4 regions of the Planococcus dechangensis genome follow, and region 2 is predicted to be linked to each of the others. Evidence: riboswitches for the same ligand, from Rfam matches in the RefSeq annotation. Region 2 holds a riboswitch; each other region holds the start of a gene.
The links. A riboswitch is a leader RNA that binds a small molecule or an ion and turns the genes downstream of it on or off. The one in region 2 is predicted to bind cobalamin.
Positions count from the first base shown of each region.

Region 1: linked by a shared signal. The riboswitch ahead of ACFO5U_RS15740 (hypothetical protein) and the one ahead of ACFO5U_RS12055 (acyl-CoA thioesterase) in region 2 are both predicted to bind cobalamin.
Region 3: linked by a shared signal. The riboswitch ahead of ACFO5U_RS09635 (ABC transporter substrate-binding protein) and the one ahead of ACFO5U_RS12055 (acyl-CoA thioesterase) in region 2 are both predicted to bind cobalamin.
Region 4: linked by a shared signal. The riboswitch ahead of ACFO5U_RS04300 (cobyric acid synthase) and the one ahead of ACFO5U_RS12055 (acyl-CoA thioesterase) in region 2 are both predicted to bind cobalamin.

Region 1 is NZ_JBHSGL010000015.1:297,705-305,001, forward strand. Features, by position in the region: gene ACFO5U_RS15720 (thiamine pyrophosphate-dependent dehydrogenase E1 component subunit alpha) at 81-1,088, shown strand; gene ACFO5U_RS15725 (alpha-ketoacid dehydrogenase subunit beta) at 1,112-2,134, shown strand; gene ACFO5U_RS15730 (biotin/lipoyl-containing protein) at 2,149-2,598, shown strand; gene ACFO5U_RS15735 (ABC transporter substrate-binding protein) at 2,704-3,663, opposite strand; gene ACFO5U_RS15740 (hypothetical protein) at 3,660-4,202, opposite strand; cobalamin riboswitch at 4,371-4,550, opposite strand; gene ACFO5U_RS15745 (ferritin) at 4,906-5,403, shown strand; gene ACFO5U_RS15750 (alpha/beta fold hydrolase) at 5,467-6,228, opposite strand; gene ACFO5U_RS15755 (hypothetical protein) at 6,630-7,100, opposite strand.
Region 2 is NZ_JBHSGL010000005.1:1,804,289-1,811,585, reverse strand. Features, by position in the region: gene ACFO5U_RS12090 (b(o/a)3-type cytochrome-c oxidase subunit 1) at 1-461, shown strand, start outside; gene ACFO5U_RS12085 (methyltransferase family protein) at 687-1,244, shown strand; gene ACFO5U_RS12080 (organic hydroperoxide resistance protein) at 1,395-1,814, shown strand; gene ACFO5U_RS12075 (MarR family winged helix-turn-helix transcriptional regulator) at 1,835-2,272, shown strand; gene ACFO5U_RS12070 (glutathione peroxidase) at 2,301-2,777, shown strand; gene ACFO5U_RS12065 (DUF3934 family protein) at 2,850-3,041, shown strand; gene ACFO5U_RS12060 (hypothetical protein) at 3,166-3,339, opposite strand; cobalamin riboswitch at 3,870-4,049, shown strand; gene ACFO5U_RS12055 (acyl-CoA thioesterase) at 4,188-4,676, shown strand; gene ACFO5U_RS12050 (ribonucleoside-diphosphate reductase subunit alpha) at 4,678-6,855, shown strand; gene ACFO5U_RS12045 (ribonucleotide-diphosphate reductase subunit beta) at 6,862-7,297, shown strand, end outside.
Region 3 is NZ_JBHSGL010000005.1:1,307,509-1,314,805, forward strand. Features, by position in the region: gene cbiB (adenosylcobinamide-phosphate synthase CbiB) at 1-866, opposite strand, end outside; gene ACFO5U_RS09625 (adenosylcobinamide amidohydrolase) at 863-2,323, opposite strand; gene ACFO5U_RS09630 (FecCD family ABC transporter permease) at 2,324-3,316, opposite strand; gene ACFO5U_RS09635 (ABC transporter substrate-binding protein) at 3,309-4,286, opposite strand; cobalamin riboswitch at 4,633-4,817, opposite strand; gene argS (arginine--tRNA ligase) at 4,862-6,523, opposite strand; gene ACFO5U_RS09645 (YwiB family protein) at 6,520-6,930, opposite strand; gene speB (agmatinase) at 7,127-7,297, opposite strand, start outside.
Region 4 is NZ_JBHSGL010000005.1:250,736-258,032, reverse strand. Features, by position in the region: gene ACFO5U_RS04305 (ABC transporter permease) at 1-542, shown strand, start outside; gene ACFO5U_RS04300 (cobyric acid synthase) at 737-2,257, opposite strand; cobalamin riboswitch at 2,364-2,549, opposite strand; gene ACFO5U_RS04295 (peptidase MA family metallohydrolase) at 2,802-3,692, opposite strand; gene ACFO5U_RS04290 (HAD-IIB family hydrolase) at 4,082-4,840, opposite strand; gene ACFO5U_RS04285 (Crp/Fnr family transcriptional regulator) at 4,918-5,589, shown strand; gene ACFO5U_RS04280 (GNAT family N-acetyltransferase) at 5,737-6,174, opposite strand; gene ACFO5U_RS04275 (tetratricopeptide repeat protein) at 6,176-6,838, opposite strand; gene ACFO5U_RS04270 (GNAT family N-acetyltransferase) at 7,173-7,297, opposite strand, start outside.

The sequences.
Region 1 (7,297 bases), on a different contig from region 2:
ACACTGAGAGTGTTTAGGCCTATGGAATTTGTCGCATGCCTTTGAATTGATCGAGTCAAAAAGGAGGAGTAGCAGTGACTATGTTCGAAGAAAAGCAACCTGCAGTGTCTGTCGACAAGCTGATGTGGATGTACGAGCAAATGGTCAAGATCCGCTATTACGAAGACCAAATGGTGGAGGCTTATACGGAAGGCAAGTCGCCGGTATTCAATATCGGCGAAGGGCCGGTGCCGGGTGAGATGCACCTCGCAACGGGACAGGAACCAGCAGCAGCCGGCATGATGGTGCACTTGACGAAAGAGGATACAGTAACCGCGCCACACCGTCCGCATCATCACGCGATTGCCAAAGGCGTCGATCTGAAGAAGATGACAGCGGAGATATTCGGCAAGCAATCCGGACTCGGCAAAGGCAAGGGAGGGCATATGCATTTGTTCGATCCGGAAGTGAAGTTTTCTTGTGGTGGCATTGTCGCAGCCGGCATCCCGCATGCGGTCGGTGCGGCGATGGCGAGCAAGATGAAAGGGAAAGACTGGGTCGCCGTGGCGTTCATCGGAGAAGGCGCCGCAAATGCCGGTGCGTTTCATGAATCGCTCAATTTGGCGGCGCTATGGAATTTGCCGCTCATCATCGTCGTCGAAGACAATTCGTACGGCATTTCGGTACCGAAAACGGCATCGACATCGGTCGAGTCGAACGACTTGCGTGCATCCGCATACGGCATCGCGGGAGCTTATGTAAAAGACAATGATCCAATTGCGATGTATAAAGCGTCGGAAGAAGCAGTCAACCGGGCGCGCAACGGACAAGGCCCGACAATCATCGAAATCCAGACTTACCGGTTCCTCGGCCATTTCCAAGGCGACCCGGAATTGTATCGGGACAAAGAGGAAGTGCCGGGCCTTCGTGCACGCGACCCGATCATGAAACTGCGCCAACAGCTATTGGACGCCGAACAAGTAAATGAACCCGAATTGGAAGAAATCGAAACACGCGCCAAACAAGAAGTGGATGAAGCCTACCGGTTTGCACGTGACAGCGATTATCCCAAACCTGAAGCAGCGCTTGATGACGTCTTTACATCTTAAATCCAGAGAGGAGCTTGTCCGAAATGGAAACAGCGAAAAAAAGAATGCTGACTGGCAATAAAGCGATGGCGGAAGCGATTGCCCAGGAGATGGAGAACGACAAAAACGTATTTGTGCTCGGTGAAGATATCGGAAAGTACGGCGGGATTTTCGGTTCGACGCAAGGCTTGATGGAAAAGTTCGGCCCGGAGCGTGTGCTCGATACGCCGATTTCCGAAACAGCGTTCATCGGAGCGGCGATCGGTGCCGCAGCAGAAGGCATGCGGCCGGTCGCGGAATTGATGTTCGTCGATTTCTTCGGGGTCTGTATGGACCAGATCTACAACCATATGGCGAAGATCCCGTATATGTCCGGCGGCAATGTGCGCTTGCCGATGGTGCTCATGACCGCAGTCGGCGGCGGCTATAGCGACGCCGCGCAGCATTCCCAGACTTTGTATGCGACGTTCGCCCATATGCCAGGGATGAAAGTGGTCGCACCGAGCACGCCGTATGATTTAAAAGGCATGATGACATCCGCGATCCGCGACGACAATCCGGTCGTCTTCATGTTCCATAAATCCTTGCAAGGGCTCGGCTGGATGGACCAGCTCGATTATGCGGTCGGCCATGTGCCGGAAGAATCGTATACGGTACCGCTTGATAAAGCCAATGTCATGCGCGAAGGGAAAGACGTAACGATCGTCGGCATCCAGATGATGACGCATTTCGCGATGGAAGCGGCCAAGCGATTAGCACAAGACGGCATCGAAGCGGAAGTCATCGATCTGCGTTCCTTGGCACCGATCGATAAAGACACCATTATTAATTCCGTGAAGAAAACGCATCGCCTGGTCGTCGTCGATGAAGATTACCGCTCGTATGGCATGACCGCAGAAGTGGCAGCGATCGTTTCGGAAGAAGCGCTCTACGAACTTGAAGCGCCGATCAAACGACTCGCGATTCCGGACGTGCCGATTCCATATAGCCATGTACTCGAAGACTTTGTCTTGCCAGGACCGGATAAAATCGTCGAGGCGGTCAAACAGATGATGGATGAAGCGTGAATGGAGGCGGTTCGATGCATGATGTAATATTGCCGAGGCTGTCGGAAGATACAGACGAAAGCTTGATTGTCCTATGGTTTGTCGACGAAGGCGATTACGTGGATAAAGACGCGGTACTATGTGAAGTGCAAACCGAAAAAGCCGTATCGGAAATCCGTGCAGAAACGAGCGGAACGGTGAAGAAAATTCACGTGAAGCGCGGAGATTCCGCCAAAGCGGGCACTTTACTTGCAGTCATTGACACGAAAGAGCAGGCGCCGGTAAGATCGGAAACTCCTGAACAAGTCCATCTTGAACAAGCAGCAGAAAACGATAGCTCACAACAGGCGGCGAGCTTTACGCGCGTGTCGCCGAGGATGCGTCATTTGGCGAAAGAGCTTGGCGTCAAACTTGAAGACGTCAAAGGAACTGGAAAAGGTGGGGCCATCACCGAACAGGATATCCGCGACGAAGCGGGATTGTGAATAGCAAAAAGGCGCAGCCATGTAAGACGGCAGCGCCTTTTTTTGTTTTGAATAATTTATTCATTCCATTTCTATAAAACGACAAAATGCTTGGGATGAATAAAATTATTCCATCAATTCCGGATATACCGTTTCCGCAACTAACTGCACCGCTTCACCAATGCGCGGCCCAGGGCGGGAAGTGATGTCGGAGTCGATGAAATGCACTTCACCGTTCTCGATCGCTTCCACATCGGACCAGCTGTCGCGCGCTTCGATATCGCCGACTGCATCTTCCACGTAAGACACGGTCGTCAAGATGACTTCCGGATCGCGCGTGATGACTTCTTCTTCAGAGATATTCGGCCAGCCTTCCAGGTCCTCGAAGACATTGGTCACTTGAGCGTGGTTCAGGATCTCCTGCTGGAACGTCGATTTACCGGTTGTGTAAATCTCAGGGGATGGGCTGATTTCCACATACACTTCTTTTTGCTCTTCGACCGCTGCCAGGCGTTCTTGGACATCCTCGATTTGCGTTTGGATGCTTTCGATCACTTCAGCGCCTTTTTCTTCTTTTGCAAGCACAGCTGCGATTTGTTCGATATCGCCGTATACTTCGTCAAATGAAGTGGCCGATTCGATAACAAATACCGGAATATCGGCATCTTCAAGCTGCGCGAGTGCAGGCGGTGCTTCGCCGGTTGAATAAGCTAAAACGACATCCGGGTCGAGCTGGATGATTTTCTCGGCATTGAATTCCACGGAATCACTGACGCGCTCGATATTCTGTGCCGCTTCCGGGTAGTTGTCATAGTCAGTTACGCCGACTAATTGATCTCCGGCATCGAGTGCAAAGACGATCTCAGTGTTGCTCGGGATAAGCGACACGATCGTTTCAGGCGCTTGTTCGAATTCAAGTTCTTCACCGCGGTCGTCAATGACAGTATACGGTGCGTCGCTTGAAGTCTCAGTGGATGTTTGTTCGGTTGTTTCTTCTGTTGCCGGTGCTTCGGCGGCGTTGTCTTGGCAAGCACCGAGTGTCAGGGCAAGCGGAATGCTGAGTAAGAGAAATGATTTGATTTTCACGTGTGAGTCTCCTCTTTCTTTTTGCGTTTTGTTGGATAGGATTTGCTGACGAACGGTATTTCATCGACGCCGTGCTGCTTGTTCACGTAGACGGCCATCACAAAAAAGACATTGGCGAGCAGGTTGGCGTAGTCCATTAAATGTTCCGGCACTGCGCGCTCAAGCATCACGTGATGAAGCGCACGCACCGATTTTTTCGCTTCACTGCGGCACACGTGAAGAATGCAAGCCGCGTGCGTTCCTTGGGGTAGGACGAACTGGTCGATTTGCTCTTTCACTTCAGCTACGTAGCGGTCATACATATCGCTGAGCTCGGCAAGGTCTTGTTCAGTAATGGCGAGTTTCCCGCGCACGGAGCCGTTCAAGTGATAGACCATCGGCTGCAAATAGCACAAGTCTTCCATCACTTCCGGGATGTCGGTGACGGATATCGCTTCGCCGATCCTTGTCGTCAGGGAGTCGGTGCGAATTTCAAAATCGACAGTCGGTGCGTTTTCCCGCATGAATGGGTAGCACAAAAAGCGCATGTCTTTTTTCATTGTTTCACCTCCAAAATAGTGTCCGTAAATATCAGCGCACGCATCGCTTTCAAAAAAGAGACAAAAAAAGCCACTCTCAACGAAGAGAGTGGCACGATTGCGAATATCCAGCACAAAGCTGTCCATAGGAAAAAGTTGCCGTAGATCCTCTTATCTTCCGAAGAGCAAAAATACGTTCAGAAAAAGGTAGGTCTCCTGGCTTGTGCATCGCTTTACTCTAAGGCCTTCCCGAGTCTCCCCAGTGGCATCTCTTATTTCATACGCACTTACAGTTGCGGAAACAGCTCCGGATTTTCACCGGATTCCCTGTTACGCTGACGAATCAGCACCTTTTCCCTGCATGATTATTTACTTAGTTTTAGTGTAGCACTTTTGATGTGGATTTAGGAGGGGATTGTGGAAATGTTATTTGGTTGAATAATGGAATGCGGTGGTTCACCGCGCCGGCCGCTTTGGGCATGGCTTTCGCAATGAGCCGGGTAGGGCGTCCGTCTCAGTGCTTCGCCTAGCCCTTGTGCGCGGCGTCGCTGGGATCGTTCATTGTGAAAAGGATGATACATTTAGATTCCATTGTGTGTAATGGAGTGGAAGGCAGGATGAGAGCGGAGCAGATCCATTATTAACTTTCCATAGCTTTCTATAAAATGGGTTAATCAACATACGTGTTATACTAACGTTAAATAGAATAGAGGAGGAATTCAAGATGCTACCAACAAATTTGACAGAAGCGTTAAACGCTCAATTCAATAACGAACTTCAGGCGGCACATGCCTACACAGCGATGGCGTCGTACTTTTCAGGAAAAGGGTATCACGGATTTGCCAACTTCTATTTAATCCAATCACGAGAAGAACATGTGCACGCGATGAAATTCTATCATTACTTGGTGACAATGGATGAACAACCTGTACTCCAGGCGTTGACAGAACCAAGAAACGAATATGCAAATGCTTTGGATGTTGTGGAAGCGTCACTTGCGCAGGAAAAGTCAGTTACGGCAAACATATATAAATTGGTAAGCTTGGCGGATGAACTGCAGGAACATGCTACGCTGTCATTTTTGGATTGGTTCATTGAAGAACAAATGGAAGAAGAAAAGATGTTTCGCGACATGATCATTCGCATAAAAGGCATTGAAGAAGGCGGCGAGTACTTCCTGAAAATGGACGACGAATTTGCTGCAAGGAAATTGGAAGAATAATAGGGTGGAAAACAAACAGCACACGATTTGTCGTGTGGTGTTTTTATGTGGATTGTAAAGTTTTCATGACTCACTCTGACTTAAGGAGTGATCATTTTCTAACCAATCAACAATCAAATCGACAATGATTTCTTGTTGTTCACTAACGGTGATCTGTGCCTCATTGTCGCCGGACTGACTACCATATACGCCAAAATAAGCGTGGTTTCCGCCTGGAATTTCAATCAACTCTGTTGTTTCTGGGAGGTTCGAGCTGTTTTCCTTAATTTTTTCAGGCGTACTTAATCCATCCTCTGAACCGCCGATGGATAAAACGGGTAAGGTGGATTCACTTAAATAGTCATTGCTTGCTGCGTATGCCCCAAGCAATATGAGCCCGTTTACGCGATCTAAATGTTGATCGGCATACATAGCTGCCGCTGCGCCTCCCATGGAATGGCCCGAAACATACCACTCGATGCTGTCGTCGCTTTCTATTATTTCATCCGCTTTTGACACATCTAAAATTGATAAATTTAATCGGACTGAAGGGATAGCAACTGTAATGTTTTGCTTGGATAATTCTTGTGCTAAATAGGCATATGCTTCAGGTTCGACTTTTGCGCCAGGATAGAGGATTAACCCTTTTTCTGCATTTTCTGCTCTATACATATACCACCCGTCTACGGGTTCTATAACTTCCTCTATCTCTATTTGATCCGCATCTACCGCTTCAAATGTATCTTGAGCCCATATAAAAAAGATAGTGAAGCTCAGAAGTACGACTAAAGCTAGTGTGAAAAGTGAGATGAGCAAGGTTTTTTTGTTCAGAATTTTTTTCATCATGAGTACCGTATTATTCCTAATCCAATCAAGTAGAAAGATATAGCCAATCCACTAAATAAATTATAAATAATTTTCCTTTCTGGATTTTTTGAAAATATTAGTTTGAGCTGTATTAAATTGACACGTTTCCGAACGCTTTTTTCGGTCATTTTCAGCTTTTTAAAAGTGTTCGCAAAAGTGTACTTTTACAAACGGTTTTTAAACAATTGTAAAATCAACAATTTTCAATGGAGGTTATAAGTAATTGAAGAACTATTAACAATTAAAATCATACAAGATTTAAATAGTTAATCGAATGGCTTTGTTAAAGTTTAATTTTATTTTACTATGATTAAAAACTTCTAAAGATTAATAGAAGTCCTTTAAGTTGTTTTTAGTGGTTTCTTGAACTAAAGCATCCGTTAGATAAATAAAACTTGATAATAGATTCCTTGTTTTTCTTTATTAGGTAGATCGTATTCTTCCCTAAGAGAGCCTTCATTTTTTTCCATAAAAGATACATACTGATTTATACTTTCAATAAATCCTTTTATATCACCTTTTCGAACTTGATAATAAGTGTTATTCCATAATTCAATGGAATAATCGCCAAGCTCTTCCAATGTATTTCTACCTGTATCACTTAGAAGGACGCTATTTTTATCCTGAACAGTATCGACGACCTGAATAGAAAGGTTATACCAATAAGCCTCCATCATTCCCTCATCATTAATATGAAACGTGAAAAGCACCAAATTATCAATATAGTTAAGTCGCTGAATAATAGCAGGTAACTTTTTTATTTCTTCCAGTGGAAAATAAACATCGTTAAACCAGACATGTCCTCTACCCAACTTTTCCAACTCAAAAGAACATTGTTCTGCAAATTCCATTATTACACCTCCTAAAACTATGGTACCTAACTGCATTTTATCGGACCAACTTGCTCCGTTAGATGAAAAATATTTATGATTATTTCGTAAACTCGGAAAACCTAAGCTTATTATATGTTTCAATAATTTGGATTAAATTCCCTTTAATTATCGTCTCATTAATTGTGACTTCATTTAATTGAAAACGAATACTTACC
Region 2 (7,297 bases):
CCAAACGCATGCAGATTCTCGGCTTTGTCCAGATTATCACTTGGTCGATCGGCATGCTGCTCATGTCGACAGCACAGCACGTACTCGGACTGCTAGGGGCACCGCGCCGCACGGCTTACAGCGGCTACAACAACCACCCCGCTGCGCTGGAATGGTTTGAGGGCATCGTCTCGAATCACGTGACGATGGCAATCGGCGGCAGCATTTTATTCCTGTCGGCAATGATTTTGATGTATATCGTCATCATGACGATGTTCGTCTCGCCAAAAGCCGAGACGCCTGAACAAATAGTGGAATTTCCGCTGGCGGACAGCGATATGTCCAATACACCAAAATGGCTGGAAAACTGGTGGATCTGGATCGGCATTGCTGCTGTATTAATTGTCGTTGCTTACGCCATTCCGCTATCACATATGATTCAACACGCACCGCCAGGATCTAAAGGGTTTATTACATGGTAGGAGTTGAGGACAATGTTCACGATGACACTCGCATTAATTGCCATTTTCATCGTTTTTACCGCCATGCTTGTTGAGCTGTCGGTGACAGACGAAGAATAGCAGGGAGGTTCCGCTAGCTGATGCTAGCGGAACCTCTTTTTGCATGGCTGCGGTGTTTTCCGGTCAGGCTGGAAATTGTATTGAGCAAGGATTTTCTATATATTTAGAGGGAAAGAGGTGTCTATAATGGGCTGGATGGACTGGATTTTTACCGGGGTGAGCGTAATATGGCTTGTCGAATTTATCGTTTTTAAAAACCGTGAGACCGGGCAAGGCGATCCGGTCGAGAAAAAAACTTTCTTGGCGATTTTCATGTCGCTCCTTGCGACCATCGCCGGCGCTTATGCACTGCAGGAATTGGGTGGGTCGGAAAGCGCGGCGGCTGTGTTGAAGCCAGTCGGATTGGTGCTGCTCGCTCTCGGTGTATTTTTGCGGTTCTGGGGAATTATCCATTTGAAATCACAATTCACGCGTCACGTGACGGTTCGCGAAGGCGATGCCATCGTCAGCAGCGGACCATACCGCAAGCTGCGGCATCCACTGTATACGGGTTTGTTTTTGATCGGCATCGGCATGGCACTGTATTTCACCAGCCCGATCGCCGCAGGCATCGGCGGATTGCTGCTGGCATTTACACTCAATAAGCGCATGCAGCACGAAGAAGCATTGCTCGTTGAAAAGTTCGGCACGGAATATGAGGAATGGATGAAGCAGCGCGCACGGCTGATTCCGTATATTTATTAAGCAAACCCATCACCGAAAAGTTTGAACGGTCCTGAAAGAAATCTTTCGGGACCGTTTTTTATATGCAGGAAGTGAGCATATTAATTTACATCGTATACGATGTAAATTAATATAGATCGTGTAAGATCTAATTCTTGGAGGGATGTAAAAATGAAAACTTTATTTGAAACGACCATGATCAACAGCGGCGGACGCGAAGGCACCGTTTATTCATCGGACAATATCTTCAATCTCGATGTCGCGAAACCTGTCGCGCTCGGTGGCCAGCCGAACACAGCGACCAACCCGGAGCAATTGTTTGCAGCAGGCTACAGCTCTTGCTTCAACAGCGCGCTGGACTTCGTGTTGGAACGTGATAAAGTGAAAGTAACGAACAGCGAAGTCACTGCGACCGTTTCTTTGCTCGGCGATAAAACAGACGGCGGCGTGAAACTCGCGGTACGCCTCGAAGTGGACATCGACGGTTTGGAAGACGGCAAGAAACAGGAGTATGTCGACAAAGCCCACGCATATTGCCCGTATTCCAAAGCCATCAAAGATTCGGTAGACGTGGAAATTATCGTTCGATAAGCAGAAAAACAGGTGATGACATGGACAAACCAACCAAACTGGAACAGCAATTATGCTTTGAAGTGTATAAAGCTTCGAGCAATTTCTCGAAACTTTATGCCAAAACGCTAGAGCCGTTCGGCCTGACCTTTACGCAGTATTTGGTCTTGCTCGTGTTGTGGGAAGAAGATGGCTTGACGATGAAAGAGATCGGCGGGCAACTCGGGCTCGGCACCGGCACGCTCAACCCGATCATCAACCGCATGATCGAAAACGGCCGTGTGATCAAAGAGCAATCGATCGAAGACCGGCGTGCTTTCCGCATTTCCTTGACCGAACAATCGCGTGCGGATGAAAAGCCGATCGAGCAGGCCATTCACGACAAGATCACCAGCTGCAATTACCTCGACGTCAATGCGATTGAGCTGATGAAAAACTTGAAAGCCTTGAATGCGTTTTTCAGCGAGATGGATCTGTGAAAATTCATGGAAACAGGAGTGGTGAATGATGGGAATCTATGATATTAAGGTCACCAATGCCAGCGGGGAAGAGTACAAACTCGAACGCTACAAAGGCCAGCCGATGGTCATTGTCAACACGGCGACCAAATGCGGCTTGCGCGGCCAGTTTGACGGCCTCGAAAAAATTTACCAGCGCTATAAAGATGAAGGTCTTGTCGTGCTTGGCTTTCCGTCCGATCAATTCGGCCAGGAAGTCGGGGAAGCGGCAGATGCCGAATCGTCGTGCCGCATGACTTACGGCGTCACGTTTCCGATGCACGATATCATCAAAGTGAACGGAAAAGAAGCGCATCCATTGTTCAGTCATTTGACATCGAACACGAAAGGCTTCCTGTCGAGCGGCATCAAATGGAATTTCACGAAGTTCCTTGTCGATCCGAACGGCAAAGTCGTGGCGAGGTTCGCACCGAAAGATACACCCGATTCGATGCACAAAGACATCCAGAAAGTGCTCGGGGCCTAAACAAGAATTGTTCACGAAAGCGGCGGGATGTGTTAAGCTGAACGTCACGATGTGTGAACGGGAGTGAAAGAAATGAGCAAAGCAAAACCGAAAGCGAAAAGCGGCATTGGCAAAGGAACCGGCAAAAAAGGCTGGAACCGTTGGGAAAAAGGCAAAAACAAAGCCAAGAGTTACAAGCCATATACGAGCAAAGACAATAAAGAAGTCACCGGCCAAAAAGGAAAGCAGCCACAACAAGCTGAATCCGAATGGGTTGATGGATAACACGAGCCGCGCATGCAATTGCGCGGTTTTTTTATTTCCTGGGAAATAACAGCGGACTGGATGGAGGTGGAGATTGCATTCCTCCTCCAGTTTTGTGTTTTCGAAAAAAAAGCACGCCCAATGATCATGGGCTGTGCTGGTCGAATCCGCTGCTGTTGTGGGCGTTCTCTGCTGAGTGGTTGGCGTAATGGTTATTTGGGTTGGTATCATGCGGTTTGCGGTCTTTGAAATTATCCTGTCTGTAATCGACAAATACGCCGACCGCGACCAAAGCGGCGATAAATCCAAGAACATACATAACTTCAGCCCCCTTTTTTATAAGTATAACCAAAATGGGAGATTCTTACACAACTATTTATTCACTTTATATCAGTGAAATTGATAAAAAACCAATAGGCACGAATCCAAATAAGCTGTACCTTGAATAGTAGACATTAAGTAGAGCAACAGTCACCCTTTCACATTCCACAATCAGTGGAATATCGAAGCGGCCGCGCGCATAAAGGTGAGACGAAGCAATAAGACAAATGCTTTTCTTGGCTTATTGCGGGAGGCCAACCCAAGGCTGCGGCTAATGTGGCGATGAAAAAATCAGCCCTCTCATTCCACCACTTCCAGATTCCAGCTAATATCCCCAAATTCGATACTTATAAACCCGCATCAAAAAACAACTACAAATGGGAAGTTTTATGCTTGAAACAGTTAAACGCCTAGCCCCTTTTTCACTTTCTGATGGTAGACCCTAGAAAATACTTGCGGCTAAATTGGAAAAGGTCTATAGTTAAAACTACAAGATTTGGTGTTTTAATTAATATATGACACCATATATAGTGATACCGCAATGAAGGTGCCCAATATGGGCTTAATAGGGAATCCGGTGGAAAACCGGAGCTGTTCCCGCAACTGTAAGCGCAGACGAACCATGATGATCCCACTGTCCAATGGACGGGAAGGGCATGGTGAGAGTGACGCGCGAGCCAGGAGACCTGCCTTTGTTGTCGTTTTGCTCTTCTCCGGGAATTGGGAAGGATGACAAAGGTTGTGTTCGCGTGGTCGTAGTATGCCCACCTTCTTAACTTGCGTTTATGCCCCCATTCTCTCCGGAGAGCGGGGGCTTTTGTGTTTTTTTAAAAGGAGGATATCAGCATGTATAAAGAACAACTTCCGGCCGGTGTGTCGAGGACCATCCAGTCCCGGCTCGTCTTGCCGCCGGATACGAACCATATGGGCACGATTTTCGGCGGAACGGTGCTCGCTTATATTGATGAAATCGCAGCGATTGCGGCGATGAAGCATAGCCGGCACGCAGTCGTCACCGCCTCTATCGACAACGTCAATTTTCTGTCATCGGCGAAAGTCGGCGATATCCTGATCTTGGAAGGTGTCGTCATCTCAACGGGCCGGACATCGATGGAAGTGTATGTTAAAGCGGAATGCCAGCACATCGAAAGCGGCACGCGCAGTTTGACGACAACCGCCATTTTATCGATGGTGGCAGTTGATACAGAAGGACGCCCGACACCGGTCGCAAGCGTGGTACCAGAAACTGAAAATGAAAAACGATTGTTTGAAAATGCACAGGAACGAAAAGAACGCCGCATGAAAGCGAATGAATACGCGAAGGAGTTGTGCTGAGATGATATTAGAAACAGTAGCAAGGGATAAAAAGATTCAAGATGCATTAGACCGGGTGTCGATGGACGAGCCGCATTGGACATTTGAAGCGGCAGGATTATATTTGGAGAAACTATACGAACAAGCGGCTGAGACGCGCGGCTATAGCGCAGCGAACAAATACGATGACTTCTACGGATTGATTGAAGGGCTTAGCCATCTCGGCATTTATTCGAAAGATTTGATGGGAGCTTATTCGGAAGAAGAGATCCGCTTATTGGGACGTGAAATTGCACCTGAGCGCGACGAGCTATTCAATTACATCGGCTTGTTCTTGCTCGCCGACCGCTATTTGGCAAAAGACTACGACGGCCGTGTGTGGGAGCTGCCGCAGGAGCGCTTTTTGATCATCGCCATGACTTTGATGCAAAAAGAACCGAAAGTGCGTCGCCTGGAACTCGTCAAAGAGGCATATTGGGCGATGAGCAATTTGTATATGACAGTCGCCACTCCAACTTTATCGAATGCCGGGAAAAGCTTCGGGCAAATGTCTTCGTGCTTTATCGACACCGTAGCGGATTCGCTTGACGGCATCTACCAGAACAACTGGGATGTCGCGCGCCTCAGCAAAGATGGTGGTGGCCTTGGCGTCTATTACGGCAAAGTCCGTGCGCTCGGTTCGGACATCCGCAAGTTTAAAGGCAATTCATCCGGCGTTATCCCGTGGATTCGCCTGCTCAACGACACCGCCGTCAGCGTCGATCAACTCGGCCAGCGCCAAGGTGCAGTAGCCGTCTATTTGGATGTCTTCCATAAAGACATCATGAACGGCTTCCTCGACTTGAAAACCAATAACGGCGACGAGCGCCGCAAAGCGCACGATATTTTCACCGGCGTGTCGATTCCGGACCTGTTTATGCAAAAGCTGCAGGAAACGGATGAAAACGGCCGTAGCATTGGTGAGTGGCATACGTTCTGCCCGCATGAAGTCAAACAAGTTATGGGCTGGAAAGACGATCAGGGCAATTCGCTAGGCTTGGAAGATTTCTACGACGAAACCGACCGCAAATATTTCACCGAGAAATACGAAGAAGCTGTCGAGCATCCATTATTGCCGAGAAAATCTGCACGTGCGATGGATATCATGGCACGTATCATGGTGTCACAGCTCGAGACCGGCACGCCGTATATGTTCTACCGCGACGAAGTCAACCGCGGGAACCCGAACAAGCACTTGCGCGGCATCGGCAAAACATCCATCTACTGCAGCAATCTTTGCAGTGAAATCGCACAGAATATGTCGCCGACAGAAATCATTAAAGAATATAAAGACGAAGAAGGCAATTTGGTCACTGTGAAAAAACCGGGCGATTTCGTTGTCTGCAACCTGTCGTCAATCAACTTGCCAAGAGCGGTGCAAGCGGACGTCTTGTCCCGCTTGATCCCCATTCAATTGCGCATGCTTGATAACGTTATCGATTTGAATACGATTTCCGTCGGCCAGGCGGAAGTGACGAATGAGAAATACCGCGCTGTAGGATTAGGAACATTCGGTTGGCACCATTTACTGGCGCTTCGCGGCATCCATTGGGAGACGCAAGAAGCAGTCGATTATGCCGATACATTGTATGAAGAAATCGCCTGGCACGCCATCCGCGCATCAGCGGGACTGGCAGAAGAAAAAGGCGCATTCAGTGAATTCACCGGTTCTGAATGGCATACGGGCGAGTATTTCGAGCGCCGCAGCTACAAGGGAGAGCGCTGGGACGCCTTGCGCAGAAAAGTATCTGCATCCGGTGTGCGCAACGGCTGGATGATGGCGGTCGCACCGAACTCGTCGACCGCGAAGATCGGCGGCTCGACAGACGGCATCGACCCGCTATATGCAGTTGAATACGCAGAAGAGAAGAAGAATTTCCGCTTTAACGTCACAGCACCGGACCTCAATCACCGGACGTATGACTATTACCGGCGCGCGCGCCACGTGCTGGACCAGAAATGGAGCATCCGCCAAAACGCGGCGAGACAGCGCCATATCGACCAGTCGATCAGCTTTAATCTATACGTGCCGCACACGATCCGCGCCAAGGAATTACTGGAACTGCACCTCGAAGCGTGGAATTGCGGATTGAAGACGAGCTATTATGTACGCAGCACGTCGCAGGAAGAAATCGAAGCGTGCGAGGCATGCGAAAGCTAAGGAAGGATGAGGAGTATGCAAACTTTAACGAAACAACCATTGATGGACCCGGATGCACCGAACCGCTCGACCGCCATTGTCGGCGGTGAGAGCTCGGGTCTGCTCAACTGGAATGATATCGCCCACCCACATATGTATGAACTGTACCAGGCGCTGCTCGCCAACTTTTGGAAAGCGCAGGAAATCAATATGCAGGATGATATCAAAAACTGGGACTCACTGTCGGATACCGAGAAAGATGTCTTTTTGCGCATCAACACGCAGCTTGCTTCTCTCGACAGCCTGCAGACGCCGACGATGACCCAAGTGATGGATTATGTCAGCGATTCGAGCTTTAAATCGATTTTTGCCGTCATCGCCCAGCAGGAAGCGGTCCATACCGAGTCGTATTCTTACGTCCTCAGCTCGCTTGTGCCGCTCGATGAACAAAACCGGCGCTTTG
Region 3 (7,297 bases), 500 kb from region 2:
ATATGCTGCGCCCCCAGTTCAACGTGTGGTTCGCCCATTTTTGCGCGAATCGACCGGACGCCGCTGTATGAGTTGATGCCCCCAAGTTGTACACCGAGTTGTACCGCTGTAGCCGCTTCAAGCCAGCCACTGTTCGGGCTTGGGTGCTTTGGTGCGTCACGAAGCCAGATCGACAAACGTTTTTTCAAGGCCATGCCACTGTCATTCTTAGTGAACACCACAATAAAAAATCCGGTGATGCGGCTTGGGACATAATTTAAGAGGTCGTCGGATTTTGCAGAGGCAAATCCGAATGCCTGAAATTCTGCGTTCTGATAGCCGACCATGGAATCGCAAGTATTCACTGCCTTGTACAGCCATAATCCGGGAGCACCGAACAGCAACGCCCAAAACATCGGTGCGGTAACGCCGTCGCTCGTGTTTTCCGATACGGTTTCGACGACGCCTCGCGTAATCTCACTTTCGCCAAGTCCTTGCGTGTCTCTTCCGACAATCCAGGAGAGTTTTTCACGTGCATTCGTGAAATCTTTTCGGACAAGCGGTTCATATACATCTTCAGCGGCTTGCTGCAGGCTTTTTTGCGACAAACCGACAGCAATCAATATCGCCTCCACCACGATGCCGATTACTGGACTGACGGCATATGCACTCCACACAAGCATTGCAGTCAGCGAGACGACCATACCTAAAACGATTGCCAGCATGATAAAGCCATTGCGAAACGCATGCCTTGGCGTGTTCAAGCGCGACTTCAGCCAGTTGATCAATGAACCGATCCAGCGAACCGGATGCGGCCAAGTGGGAGGATCACCGATCAAGCGGTCGAGCAGCATTCCGAGTCCGATCGCCAAAACATGATAGATCATGCTTTTTTAGCCTCACGATAAAGTTGGATCGCTTCTACCGTGCATTGGAAAACACCAGCCCCGATCAGTTTGCCGACTTCTGTGATCGGCCCAGCATACGGTAGCGCCTCGCCTTGCTGTGTCGCGGCGACCAAACAGCTATCCGTCGACGTTCCCGTAGCAATGGTGCCGGTCAACGGATCGACGACTTCTTCGTGCTGCAAGGCTTTCGTTTTCGCTTCTGTTGCTGTGATCATCGCTTGGATGAACGCTTCGTCCGACAAAATGCCATTGACCATGATCCATGTATTGATCGTGCCGACACGCTGTTCACGCGCCACAGCTTGCGACACATCGACGCCGTTGCCGACGCCCGCCGTGACCGATACGACAATGGTGCCGAAGTCAGCCTCGTATTCACGGACAATCGCATGTTCCGTGCGGACAGCGGTCATCATCGCCACGGTATCGGTTGCCTTTAAGCCGCTGTCTTCAATATAGTCGACCATCTCTTCATAGCTATTGTCGATGTTATAAGCGGCATCGACACGACGGTTAAGAAAGTTGCGGAACCAGCCGGATCCTGCGTTGACGACTGCCGACGATACGGTTTTCAGCGGCTGCTCGCTTTGATAGACGACAAATTCCGGGGTCACGAGAAAATCGCTCGCACGTATCGTTTTTCCGATCGATTGCCGGCGCACACCGGGCAATAAGGTGATTTGCGGCTTCGGCAATTCAGGATGGGGATGGTTGCTGACACGCGTTTTGTAAACAGACTCAACATCATGAGTCCGGACGACTTCATGCGGTTCACCGATGCGGACGATGCGCCCCCCATCCATCAGCAGCAGTTCGTCGCAATACATGGCAGCCAAATTAATGTCATGAAAAATGGAGATGACTGTCAATTCTTTTTCAATCGCTTGTTTTTTGATGGTGTCCAATAATTCTTTTTGGTGATTGATGTCGAGGTGGTTGGTCGGTTCATCGAGCAACAGAATCGAAGCATTTTGCGCCAAGGCTTGTGCCACAAAAACACGCTGCTGCTCACCTCCGGACATTTGCTCGATCAAGCTCGTCTCGTATTGGCTGACGTTCATGAGTTCCATCGCTTCTTGAACCGCTGCTTCATCTTCTTCAGACCAGGAAGAAAACCAGCCGCTTTGATGCGGATAGCGGCCGAGTGAAATGGTCTCCCGTACCGTGTGGGAAAAAGCATGGGCGTGAAGCTGCGGCAGCACCGCCATTTTCCGTGCCAATTCTTTTGCCGGAAAATCGGCGAGTGCTCTGCCGTCAATACGCACTTCCCCATCTGTCGGCGGCAAGACGCCGCTGATCAGTTTCATCAACGTCGACTTGCCGCTGCCGTTTGGTCCCAGTATGCCGAGCATGCGGCCTTTTTCAACTTGAAAAGACAAGGAATCGACGATTTTCTTATCGCCGTAGCCGCCTGAAATATTTTCAATCTGCAACATTTACAGCCCTCCTCTGCGCTGGCGGAAAAAGATAAATGCGAATACCGGCGCGCCGATAAACGCGGTGATGACACCAATTGGCAATTCAGTCGGTGAAATGATCATGCGTGCCACCAAGTCACATACAATCAATAGCGCCGCACCGTTAATGAACGACAACGGCAATAAATGGCGATGGTCAGAACCCCATAGGAGGCGTGTCATATGCGGCACGACCAATCCGACAAACCCGATTGTCCCGGATACGGCAACAGCCGAACCGGTAAGCACCGATCCACCGATTAAAATCGCCATCTTGCTCCGCTTGACGTCGACGCCAAGATGCTGCGCACGCTCTTCGCCGAACAGCATGGCGTTCAACTCTCTGCGGTACAGCCATAATACGAAAGAGCCCCCCAGGATAAACGGCAGCGCCATTTGAACATATGGCCAGCCGCGCATCGATACGCTACCGAGCAGCCAGCCAATAATCTGGCGCAGCTCTTCGCCAGTCAAAGCAATCATCAAGGACATAATCGACCCTAGAAACGAACTGAAAATGATTCCTGTCAAAATGACAGTCTCCATTTTCATCGAGCGATCGACAAGGCGTGCAAATCCCATAACCGCAAGCATCGTAATCAACGCGCCGATCATGCTGATGACCGGCAAGGTAAACATGCCGAGAAACGGGATTGAAATACCGAAAAAGAGCGTCATCACGGCGCCCACTGCGGCACCGGAAGACACTCCCAAAGTGTAAGGGTCAGCGAGCGGATTTTTCAACAAGCCTTGAAAAGCTGCTCCCGCAATCGCCAGTGCCGCACCGACCAATCCCGCCAAGACTACGCGCGGCATGCGGATATTCCATAAAATATTCGCTGCCGCCGTATCTGATGATGGATCCCAAATTACTCTAGGTGATATCGGTACCGTTCCGACCGTTACGCCGAGCACCACAGCTCCGCCAAGCAAAAACAGCGAGACCAGGTACGCGAGTGCTGTCTTACTCACCGAAAGTCTCCGGGTAAATCACTTGTGCCAATGTCATCAAGCCTTCCGTCAAGCGCGGTCCTGGACGCGTCGCCGTATCGCCATCCAACTCATAAACTGCATCTTCCTGGACAGCTGTCACTTCCGCATAGCCGCTGCGTGTTTTGATTTGCTCGATAGCATTTTCGACATACGCGCCTTCAGTTGTGATGATGACATCAGGATTTGCCGAGACGACAGCTTCCGGGTCCATGCTGATCCAGCCTTGCTCGTCTCCAGCTACATTCTCCGCTTGGATCATCGTCAACATTTCATGAATGAACGTGCCTTCGCCGGCTGTGTAAAGTTCCGGCTCACTGCCAATTTCCACAAAGACAGACTTTGTTTCTTCGACGGCCGCTGCCATTTCCTGAATTTCAGCTACTTGCATTTCCATTTCTTCCACCAAAGCATCCGCCTCTTCTACTGCACCTGATGCCTGGCCGATCACCGTAATCGTTTCGTATACTTCTTCAAATGTTTCAGCGTTGTCCACGACAAAAACGTTCAGGCCGGCATCACGCAATTGCTGAAGCCCTTCTGTACCCATGCCGAGTCCGGATTCATGAGCCAAGACGACATCCGGCTGCAGGCTGATGATTTGCTCTACATTGAATTCCTGTCCACCGATTTTTTCAATATCTGCCACTTCTTCTGGATAATTATCGAAATCCGATACTCCGACCAGTTTTTCGCCGAGTCCCAGTTCATAAGCGATTTCTGTATTGGAAGGAATCATCGAAACAAAGGATTCCGGCTGTTCTTCAATGACGACTTCATCGCCCAATGCATCGACTAAAGTCACTGGAAATTCCGCTTCTGCGACTTCCGAAGGCGGCTCTGCCGGTGTTTCTACATCTTGCTCTTCTACTGGAGTCGCCGTGTCGCCGCATCCAGTCAATACTAGTGCCGCCATTCCAGCAGCTGTGCCGAATTTCCATATGTTGTTCATGTTTTTTCCTCCTAGTATATTCATGCTTTCCCTACCAAGCGCTCGCTCGGGTTTCGTGGGATGTGGGTCAGCTAAGCGTTGCGACAGGACGTCGCGCATTTAGCTTAGCCTCCACCTGGCCGCTTGCACATTTCTTGGTTTCTAGTTCCAGCGGCCTGTCTCTCGAGTCGTAAGCCGACTGCCCTGTGCGGCATAAAGCGCCGCTTCGGCCATTCGTCTTACGCCTGTCGAGCCAGAACGGCCGCTTACGCTTTTCGATACAAAAAGTCCCCCGCAGTGATACTGCGGGGGACGGATAGGACGGTTTCGCAAAAAAGGCGCGTCCGGCTTGTCCTCGCAAGCTTGCGGTTCGTTTCTCATGAAGGCAGGTCTCCTGGCTCGTGATCATAGCTCGCTGCGCCTTCCCGGGAATTTCCCAGTGGCCAATTGCAGTTCGCTCTCACATACAGTGGCGGGACCGCGCCGGAATTGCACCGGCTTCCCTTTTAACTCATGTTCTTAGACATAAGCACCTTCATGATTGCTATTCAGTTGCTGTATTGACTTCATTATACACCGAAAGTCTTGCTTGTCTTCTACATTTTTTCCGGAGCTTGGACCCCAACCGTTTTCAATGCATTGGCGAGCGTCGTCTTGACCGCTTCGATAAGCGCCAGGCGGGCACGCGTTAAGTCTTCGTTCGATGCATCCAATACTTTGTTGGCATTATAGAAGCTGTGGAAGTTGGACGCCAGTTCATGTATATAAGTCGTGACGCGGTGAGGCGCACGAAGTTTGGCTGCGTCTGCGATTACTTGCGGGAAATCGCCGATTTTCTTCAATACTTCGATTTCCTTCTCATCTGTCAGAAGTTCCAAATGCTCGGTCGAAGCGGTGAAGTTCTGTTCCGCGGCTTGGCGCAAGATCGAACAGATGCGCGCGTGTGCGTACTGGGAATAATAAACTGGGTTTTCGTTGGACTGGGATACGGCCAAATCCAAATCAAAGTCCATATGCGAATCGCCAGAACGCATCGCGAAGAAATAACGGACCGCATCCAAGCCGACTAAATCGACCAATTCACGCATCGTTACCGCTTTGCCGGTACGTTTGCTCATCTTCATTTTTTCGCCGTCTTTGTACAATTGCACCATTTGGATGATGCTTACTTCAAGCGTGTCACGGTCATAGCCGAGCGCTTCGATCGCCGCTTTCATGCGCGGGATGTAGCCGTGGTGATCGGCGCCCCAAATATTGATAAGCTTATCGAAACCGCGTTGGATTTTATCGTCGTGATAAGCAATATCTGGCGTCAAATACGTATAGGTGCCATCGTTTTTGATGAGTACACGGTCTTTGTCGTCGCCGAAAGTTGTCGAACGGAACCAAGTTGCACCGTCTTCTTCGTAAATGTGGCCGTTGTCGCGCAGTTTTTTCAAAGCTGCATCGATTTTGCCATTTTCGTAAAGGGACGTTTCCGAATACCATACGTCGAAATGGACGCGGAAATCCGCCAAGTCTTTCTGCAATTTCGCCAATTCCACTTTCAAGCCGTGTTCACGGAATGCTTTATAGCGTTCTTCTTCCGTCATATAGAGGAATTTATCGCCGTGATCTTTGACAAGGTCTGCCGCGATATCGATTATGTCCTGGCCGCGATAGCCGTCTTCAGGCATGCTTTCGCCTTTTCCGAGTGCTTCGAAATAGCGTCCTTCAATCGACAGCGCCAAATTATTGATTTGGTTGCCTGCATCATTGATGTAATATTCACGGGATACCTTATAACCTGCTAAATCCAAAATGTTGCACATCGAGTCGCCAACAGAAGAACCGCGGGCGTGCCCTAAGTGAAGATCGCCAGTCGGGTTTGCGGAGACGAACTCAACCTGGATGCGCTCACCTTTGCCGGCGTTCGAACGGCCGTATTCCGGTCCTTGTCCGAGTACAGTTCTAGCGACATCGTTCAAATAATCTTTTTTGATGACGATATTGATAAAGCCAGGACCTGCAATGTCGACTTTTTCGATGTTTGCAGATTGTGTGTCGAGGTTTTCAACAATAGCTTCTGCAATGGCGCGAGGCGGCTTTTTCGCAAGGCGCGTTAATTGCATGGCGACATTTGTCGCATAGTCGCCGTTTGCTTTGTCTTTCGGTGATTCCAATTGGACATTGACTGGTTCCTCCGTCAATCCTGCTTTATGGACCGCATCGGCGATCGCTTGTTTAATCGAATGCTGCACTTGTTCTACTGCGTTCATTTGGTTCCCTCCATAAACTGTATTTCCATTTCGTATTCGCCCACATAATCATTTCCAAGCGCCAAATCATAACGCACACGGAAGCGGCTTTCCGTGACGACCAATTCATGCGCTTTTGTCGTTAACATGAAGGAGCCTTCCCCGTTCCGCAGATTGCCGGTTTGTTCTTTGTCGAGCAAGAACGGTAAGCGCATCTGCAAGCCGCCGCTCCTCATGACGACGGCATCTTGTTCACCGAGTTTGACCGTAGTCCGGATATCGAGCTCATCTTGTCGCTCCTCGTATTGCAAATAGCGCCGGCCGCCTTTCTCTGTCAAAACGCCCTCTGCACGAAGCTCCATCACTTGCTCATCCGAACCCGGCTGGCGGATGGTCGTTGTCAATTTGATTTTCACCGATTTTTTCATTTCTGCATCCGCCTTTCCGTTTGTTCATAACCTTCTCATTATAGCCCGACTGCTGGCGCTTTTTCAATCTTATGTCGGTGAATGTATATGGTTTTCTCATGCGGCGGCTTCCAATGGCACAAAGCCATCGATTTCTTGCAGTCAATGAAAAAAGCTGCCGTAAAACGCCATCAAGCGCTTCGGGCAGCTCTTCACATTATTTTATCCAGCCAAGGATCATTTCGCGGATGAGTTTGCTTGCTGTGTTGGCGGTTTGATCGGAATGATCGTAAACGGGCGCGAGTTCGACGAGGTCGAAGCCAACGACGTTGACGCCGGATGCTGCAATGGCATGGATCGATGCGAGCAATTCGCGCGACGTGATGCC
Region 4 (7,297 bases), 1.6 Mb from region 2:
GCCAGTTCAATCAAATCGGACTCATCATTTTAATCATCAGTTTCATGGGGCTGATCGCATCCGATCGCAACAGCGGCATGCAGGACTTTATTTTGACGCGCCCCGTCTCACTGCGCTCCTACCTTTTATCCAAGCTGGCAAGCCATTGGTTGATCAGCATGTTCTGCATATCCATCGGCGCAACGGTTTCTTATGGGTACACGGTATTTTTATTCGGCTCTTACTCTTTGACAAATTTCATGCTATTCTTGATTTTTTACAGCCTTTGGATTTTATATGTTGTGAGCTTAACTATTCTAATCAGCACCTACCTTAAGAGCCCCATCCTGATAGCCATCACGACAATTTTGGTGTCTATTTTCTTTATCGTCATATCAGGGTTTAACCATCTCATCATTCAGTTGTCACCAGGAGGCATTTTATATTTGGCTCAAAGCAGATTACTGTCGATACAGGACTTGAATTACTTCAGTATTTTAACGTGCCTAGTTTTTATCGTGTGTAATATGTTATTGGCCAACCTGAATATAAAAAAATCGTAAGACGGATGGGTCAATTCATCCACTGCCTAGATCATTAGAAAACTTGCGAATCTTCAACTTGAATTGTGGGATACAGTGTGGAGTTCATTTTGTCGATCACGCAAATGCAAAAGCCGAACTTCAATAAGAAGTTCGGCTTGTTGTTCTTTATAATCCGCTGTTTTCCAGCGGTATTGAAAAAACACATTATCATCTTACACTTTGCTTTCGTGGACCGCGTCAGCCGCCAAGCCGAGTAGTTGGTAAACCGCTGCGATGTTCATATGGCTGCGAACTTGCTCCGCTAGAAAATCATATGCTTCTTCCCTTCGCTGGGCATCGGGTTTCACATTGTCTTCCAACAGGTCCAATCCTTTTTTGACACGCAATTCATTGACCAGTTCACGTGTGAATTTCCGGTTATGAAAAATGCCGTGAAGATAGGTACCGATCACTTCTCCATCTGGACTTACTGCCCCGTCCATCCGGCCGTCCGATAGCTGCATAAATGGGATAGCTTCCCCGTAGATGGTCGATCTTCCCAAATGGATTTCGTAGCCTGTCAGCACCTGTCCGTCTTTTACTTGCTTGCCGGTCATTAAAACCGTTTTCTTATCCCCGACAAACACCGTGTCGACCGGCAGTAATGAAAGGCCCCTTGCCACTCCACCTTCCCCGTCGACTGCCTCATTATCTACGAGTGATTCCCCAAGCAATTGAAAGCCTCCGCAAACACCGAAAATCTTTGTTCCGTGCTCGCGCAGCTTTTGAATCGCACCATCGAACCCGGTTTCCATGAGCCATGCAGCATCAGCCAATGTGTTTTTGGTTCCGGGAATGATCAGAAGGTCTGGTGTACCGAGTTCTTCGACTTTTCCAACCAGACGAACGCCAGTTTCCGGTTCATCAAAAAACGGGTCTATATCTGTAAAATTCGAGATTCGAGGGAGCCGGATGACGGCTATGTCTATTGCAAACTCTCCTGGCTTCGGTTTTTTAAACCGCAACGATGATAGTGCGAGAGAATCTTCTGCATCGATTTGGACATCGAGATAAGGCAAGACCCCAAGCACCGGAATGCCTGTTTCTTTCTCCAGCCAGTCAATGCCATCATCGAGCAGCTCGCGCATGCCGCGGAATTTGTTGATGACAATTCCTTTTACACGTATTCTTTCTGATTCATCGAGCAACGCAAGGGTTCCGACGATAGAAGCGAAAGCACCGCCCTTGTCGATATCCACAACTAAAATGACGGCGGCATCTGCCAAGTGGGCCATTCGCATATTGGCAATGTCTTTATCCTTCAAGTTGATTTCTGCGGGACTTCCGGCACCTTCGAGCACCAGTACGTCAAAATCTTGCTGCAGCCTGCGCATCGACTGCTCGACCGCCGGCATCACTTGCTGCAAGAAGTCGTCGCGATAGGTTTTTGCATTCATGTCCATAAAGTGCCGGCCATGGACGATGACTTCTGACACCATGTCCTGCTTTGGCTTGAGCAAAATCGGATTCATGTCAAAAGTCGCCGGAATACGGGCTGCTTCTGCTTGAACGCCCTGCGCCCTGCCGATTTCGCCTGCTGCTTCTGTCACAAAAGAATTCAGCGCCATGTTCTGGGATTTAAACGGAGCTACCCGAAATCCATCGTCTGAAAAAATTCGGCATAGCGCTGTACAAATCAAGCTTTTCCCCACGTCAGAAGCTGTTCCTTGAACCATAATGGAAACTGCTGGCATACTTTTCCCTCCACTCGTCAAAATAGAAAAATCCCCCACGAGCCGCGAGGAATTGAGGAAAAACAGCACAAAAAAAGGCGTGCTTCCAGCTTGTCCTCGCAAGCGAATGGGCATCCACACAAAGGCAGGTTTTCTGGCTCGTGATCATCGCATTCTGAACCTTCCTGAAGCATCGCTTCAGCGGCTTTTTGCAGATGGCTCTCACTTACAGTGGCGGGACCGCACCGGAATTCAACCGGTTTCCCTTTTAACTTATGTTCAAGACATAAGCACCTTTATGAATTGGATCGAACTCTATTTTCTTTTCATTATATACACAGTCGTTCTTTCCTCACCAGCATAACTTTTTTCATCTTTTAGACCAACTCCACACGTTAGTCACTCCTGAAAAAATTATACCGTCTTTCAAAAATAATGATTAAATAACGGTATAATAACTTAGAAACTGATAAATTTTATCTAGACTATCGATAAACCTTCTTCCGATAATCCTGCAATATGTAAACCAAACAGATTAGAAATTCCTTAAAATATTTAATTTGCTTCATTCTATATAAAATTTTAAGTACACTTTATCTAATTCGTTAATTGTTAACCCCGTTATTTCTTTAAAACTTTTCTCGAAGTCTTTGGTTTTATTTGCCGAATTCATTATTTTGTTGATAATCTCTTCCCCGTATTCCTCTATTAAGTATTCAATTGCATAATAACTCTGTGCATAATTGTTGGTTGACTCTATGTACCTCGCTTCAGCCCATTGTTCATAGGTTGTTAAGTGAGCAAAAGGAATACTTTCAGATTCAGGCAAAGGTGCTCCTTGATCTTCGGCTTCAATATATTCAGCAACACCTTCTTGAAACCAAAGCGGGTAAATATTTAAATCTTTAGCCTTTTGAGCAAAAGCGTAGTGAGTATATTCGTGAAGAATGACTCCCTGAAACATGTATAAAGGGTAATTCTCTCTTTTTAATATAAGGTCCTTATCAAGATAATGTATGGCTAACAGCTTATCCTCTGCTGAATAAAATCCAGCACCACCTTCTACCCCAGACAACTTCGACATCTCTTCGCTATCTTGGAATACAAGAAAGTCAATCGGTTCTTGATATGTTTTGCCGAACAATGCTTCGGTTTTCACGAAAGCTAAGTCTAACGTTTCTTTTGTTATTGGCAGAAGTTCAGAGAAATCCTTTTCATGATAAATTGAAACGTGTTTATAATCTTCTTGTAAGTAAGAATCTTTGATCTGGTTTTTTAGTTTTCCTTCAGGACTTCGAGTTACTATCGCTGCCATTGCTTCGATGTATGTAAGGTTTATATCTGGTTGTTCTTCTGCTATGACTTTGTAAAGAAAAAAGCTCCCACCTAAAACTAGAAGGAAAGAAAAGAAAACAAATATTGTTAAACTAAGAAATACAATTTTAATTTTTTTCACAGGCTACTCCTTCGAATGGAATTAGTTTAAATGTACTTCTATCAATTTAATTATAGTATACATTAAAGTAAATAAATGGGTTTTCCTAAATAAAGTTCTTCCTACTCACATTTTTTTATTTCTAGATATTTCAAGAAAATTAAAGCGCCATGATTAAGTAATCATTGATAACTTTTAATATTTAACGAAGTAAATCTTTCTTATCGATAATCATAGAAGTGTTCGTGAAATTACACTTACACAAACGAAAAAGAGAAGATACTCGGGACCAGTACCTTCTCTTTTCGCTATTATGGACTTCCGATAAGGGGTCATATGTAAACTGGCAATCTATAGATATTTTTTCTAATTGAGCTGTGTTTGAAAGTTTAATTAATTTTTTACTTAAACTAATTAACGTCAATCTGTTGCGTAAGATACTTTTCACTCATAGACAAAATCATTTTTGCCACTTGATCCTCTGTGATTTGTTTGGTCGCATGTTCTTTGGCAACCGGATGATTACCAATGCATATGCTTTCTTTGGCAGCTTCAAACATGCAGATGTCATTTGAGTCATTACCAAAGGCAATAAACTCATTTTCTTTGACTCCCAGTTGCTGTAGCCCAGCCCATTTATCAATGCCTTCAGGACTCAAATCAAGTATTCCTTCATTTTGGTGCAGATGCAGGTTCAGAGGAAGGGCTTCCAAGCTTTTCTGTATCTCGTCATTGCTTGTGAAAAGAACCATTTTCACTACATTTTCCAGCAAATCAATCGGCACGTTTTTTGCACTCTTCAACGGATCGATGTTTTGATAGATCGGATGGGTCTGTTCTCCGGTATAGCTGTAATCCCAGCTGCTATCAATCAAATACGTTAGCTGGTGCGTATCAATAATATGGAAAAGTTGCTTGCAAGTACTCTTGTCAAAACTGTTTACTTCGATTGAGCCATCCGCATTTCGAAAAGCCCCGTTTCCACCGACCATTCTTAACCGGTAATATTTTTCCGGCAGCACAGGCAATAAGTCACGTATCGGTCTCGCAGATGAAAAGATGATTTCGTGTCCCATTGCCTGGCACTCATCCAAAGCAGCACAAATTTCTTGGGTTAAAGGTTGGCCTTTAAAACAAATGGTTCCATCAAGATCGAATACAAATTGCATAATTAGTCACCTCACCTCTATCTTACCTAAGCTTTGCTATACTAAAAAGGACGTCTGTCCAAAAAGGTGAACTATTGATGAAACTTACTGAAATCCAAACTTACATTGAAAATAATGAATTGCAGATGCTTCTCCCCCATGTTGAGTTCATCCAATTAAAAACATATAAGGCTGGAGACATTATTTTAACCGAGGGCGATCAAATTGATGGATTGTACTTACTTGTAAAAGGAAAATGCCGGGTAGCCACCACTGAAATCACAGGAAAGTCACTCTTGCTCCGCTTCTGTACTCCTTTTTCGATTCTCGGAGATATTGAATGTTTTCAGAACGTGCCGATTCAATCGGAAGTACATGCGGAGGAGCCATGTACTTTTCTCTTTATCCCAATCGATTATTATAAGCATTCCTTGTCCCTTGAACCTGAATTTTTGCAGTTACTCTTAAAAGAGTTGGCCTATAAACTGCAAACATGCACAACTGCTTCACGCGTAAACTTGTTGGCTTCTGCAGAAACACGATTTGCAAGTTATTTGTGTACGATAAAAACAGAGGATAAGTTTGCGAAACAACTCGCAACCAATAACTTGGAAGAAATCGCTTCGCTTATAGGGACAACACCTCGTCATTTAAATAGGGTTATTCAAAAGTTTCAGGAAAAAGGAATTCTACAGAAAGAACGGCACCAGTTGATTATCACTGATTGGTCAAAACTAGAAAAACTAGCAGAAGGAATTCGATACCAATAAGGTATTCTTCGAATTCATTAGGAAGGAACTGTACGTACAAGCAGATTTCTAAAATCGAAAAAGGGAGAAGAGGTGCTTTGATCATCTCTTTTCCCTTTCGTATATTTGCAGCTTCCGATAATGGTTGATATGTTAACTAATATAATATTATCGTTTAGTGAATTCAATTTCAAACTCGGGTGTTTCTTCATCGTATTTTATGCTCTTGCATCCAATCCTTTCATAGAATTGAATCGATTCCTTGCTAGCGTTCCATTGCAGCCACGTTGCATTGACCGATTTGCACCAATCAAACGTTGCTTCCATCAGCTGACGTGCAAGTCCTTCCTTCCTGTATTCAGGCAGGACATATAAATCATGCAATCGACAGGTTTTTTTCCCAAGCCGCAGGTGGAAGCCATAGTCTTGCGCTATCGCATAACCTAACGCTTGTCCTCCGCGAAATACACCAATAAACAAATAGCTTGGATTCTGCACAGTTTCTATGAATCGTTCTTGTAAACCTTGAGTTTCCACTTTCCCCATGTTCATTAACAACTCCGATATAACCTGGAATTCTTCCTCCTGAACGCTTCTAATGTTCATTTTATGCTTGCCCCTCCTTCGATACCGTATCTCCATGCAGTTCCAGTAAACTTTGAATTTCTTCTACAGCAATACGATCTTCAGCTTCTTTAAATACTGAGATGGCTTTGTGGAAAGCATTTTTTGCTTCATCAAACTTGGATGTCGCTACTCCCAATTCCCCCATCCCTCTATACGCACATCCTTGGGCTACCAAACTTTTCGACAAGACCGCATATTCCAGTGATTGATTCAATAGGACGGTTGCTTCTGTGTATTTCTTCTCTTTTATCGCGATAGAACCCCGTTCATAAAAATTAGCTGCAAAGCCGACGTAGAAGTCAGGGAAATGGCGAGTCCAGATTTCACTTTCAGAAGTGAAAAAGTCCAAGGCCCGTTGATAATTTCCAGCCATTCGCTCGACCATTCCCAGTTGATGGAGAGCCATCGCTTCTTCTTTCAAGTTGAATTGCTTCTTGGAAATCTCCAGCAGTTCCTGATAGTAGGCAGTGGCTTTTCCAAACTGCCCTTGAAAGCTTTTAACATAGCCAAGACCATTTAAAGCCGCCTTATAGGAAGTAGAGGTTTTATCGGGTATGCTGTTCAAACATGAAAGATAGATCTTTTCGGCTTGCTGAAATTCTCCTTTATCGAAAAGGTCGAATGCATCATCCAGTTCCTGCATCTAATTCACTCCAATCCTTGAACCCAGCCTATCCTTTACTTGGTTAATGTCGTTAACCAAAAACAGGGATACTACTTAAATAGATTCGAGGTATTACTAAATATTTCCTTTATTGATTAATAAATTAGTTGTAGTAAAAGCGTTCGTAAAAGTACACCTTTACGAACACTAGAAAAACCCCTTAAAGCGACCTAAATGAACGTTCGTAAACATATCAAATCACTTTACGAACGTCCTTCATCCCCTCACCACTTTTACGAACAGTTATAGTATTCCAAACCAAAGTTTCCTAGCTTTCATCCTTCACTTTACTTTTTACTAAATCCCCAAGTTCTTAGATTTCCTTGGACCTTTCCCACAACATCATCGATTGTGTTTCTATGGTTTTTTTCATTTTCACTTTTACCATCACGCGGATGGATCCAGCATTCTCAGTTTCTGTTTCGGCTATTACTGTAT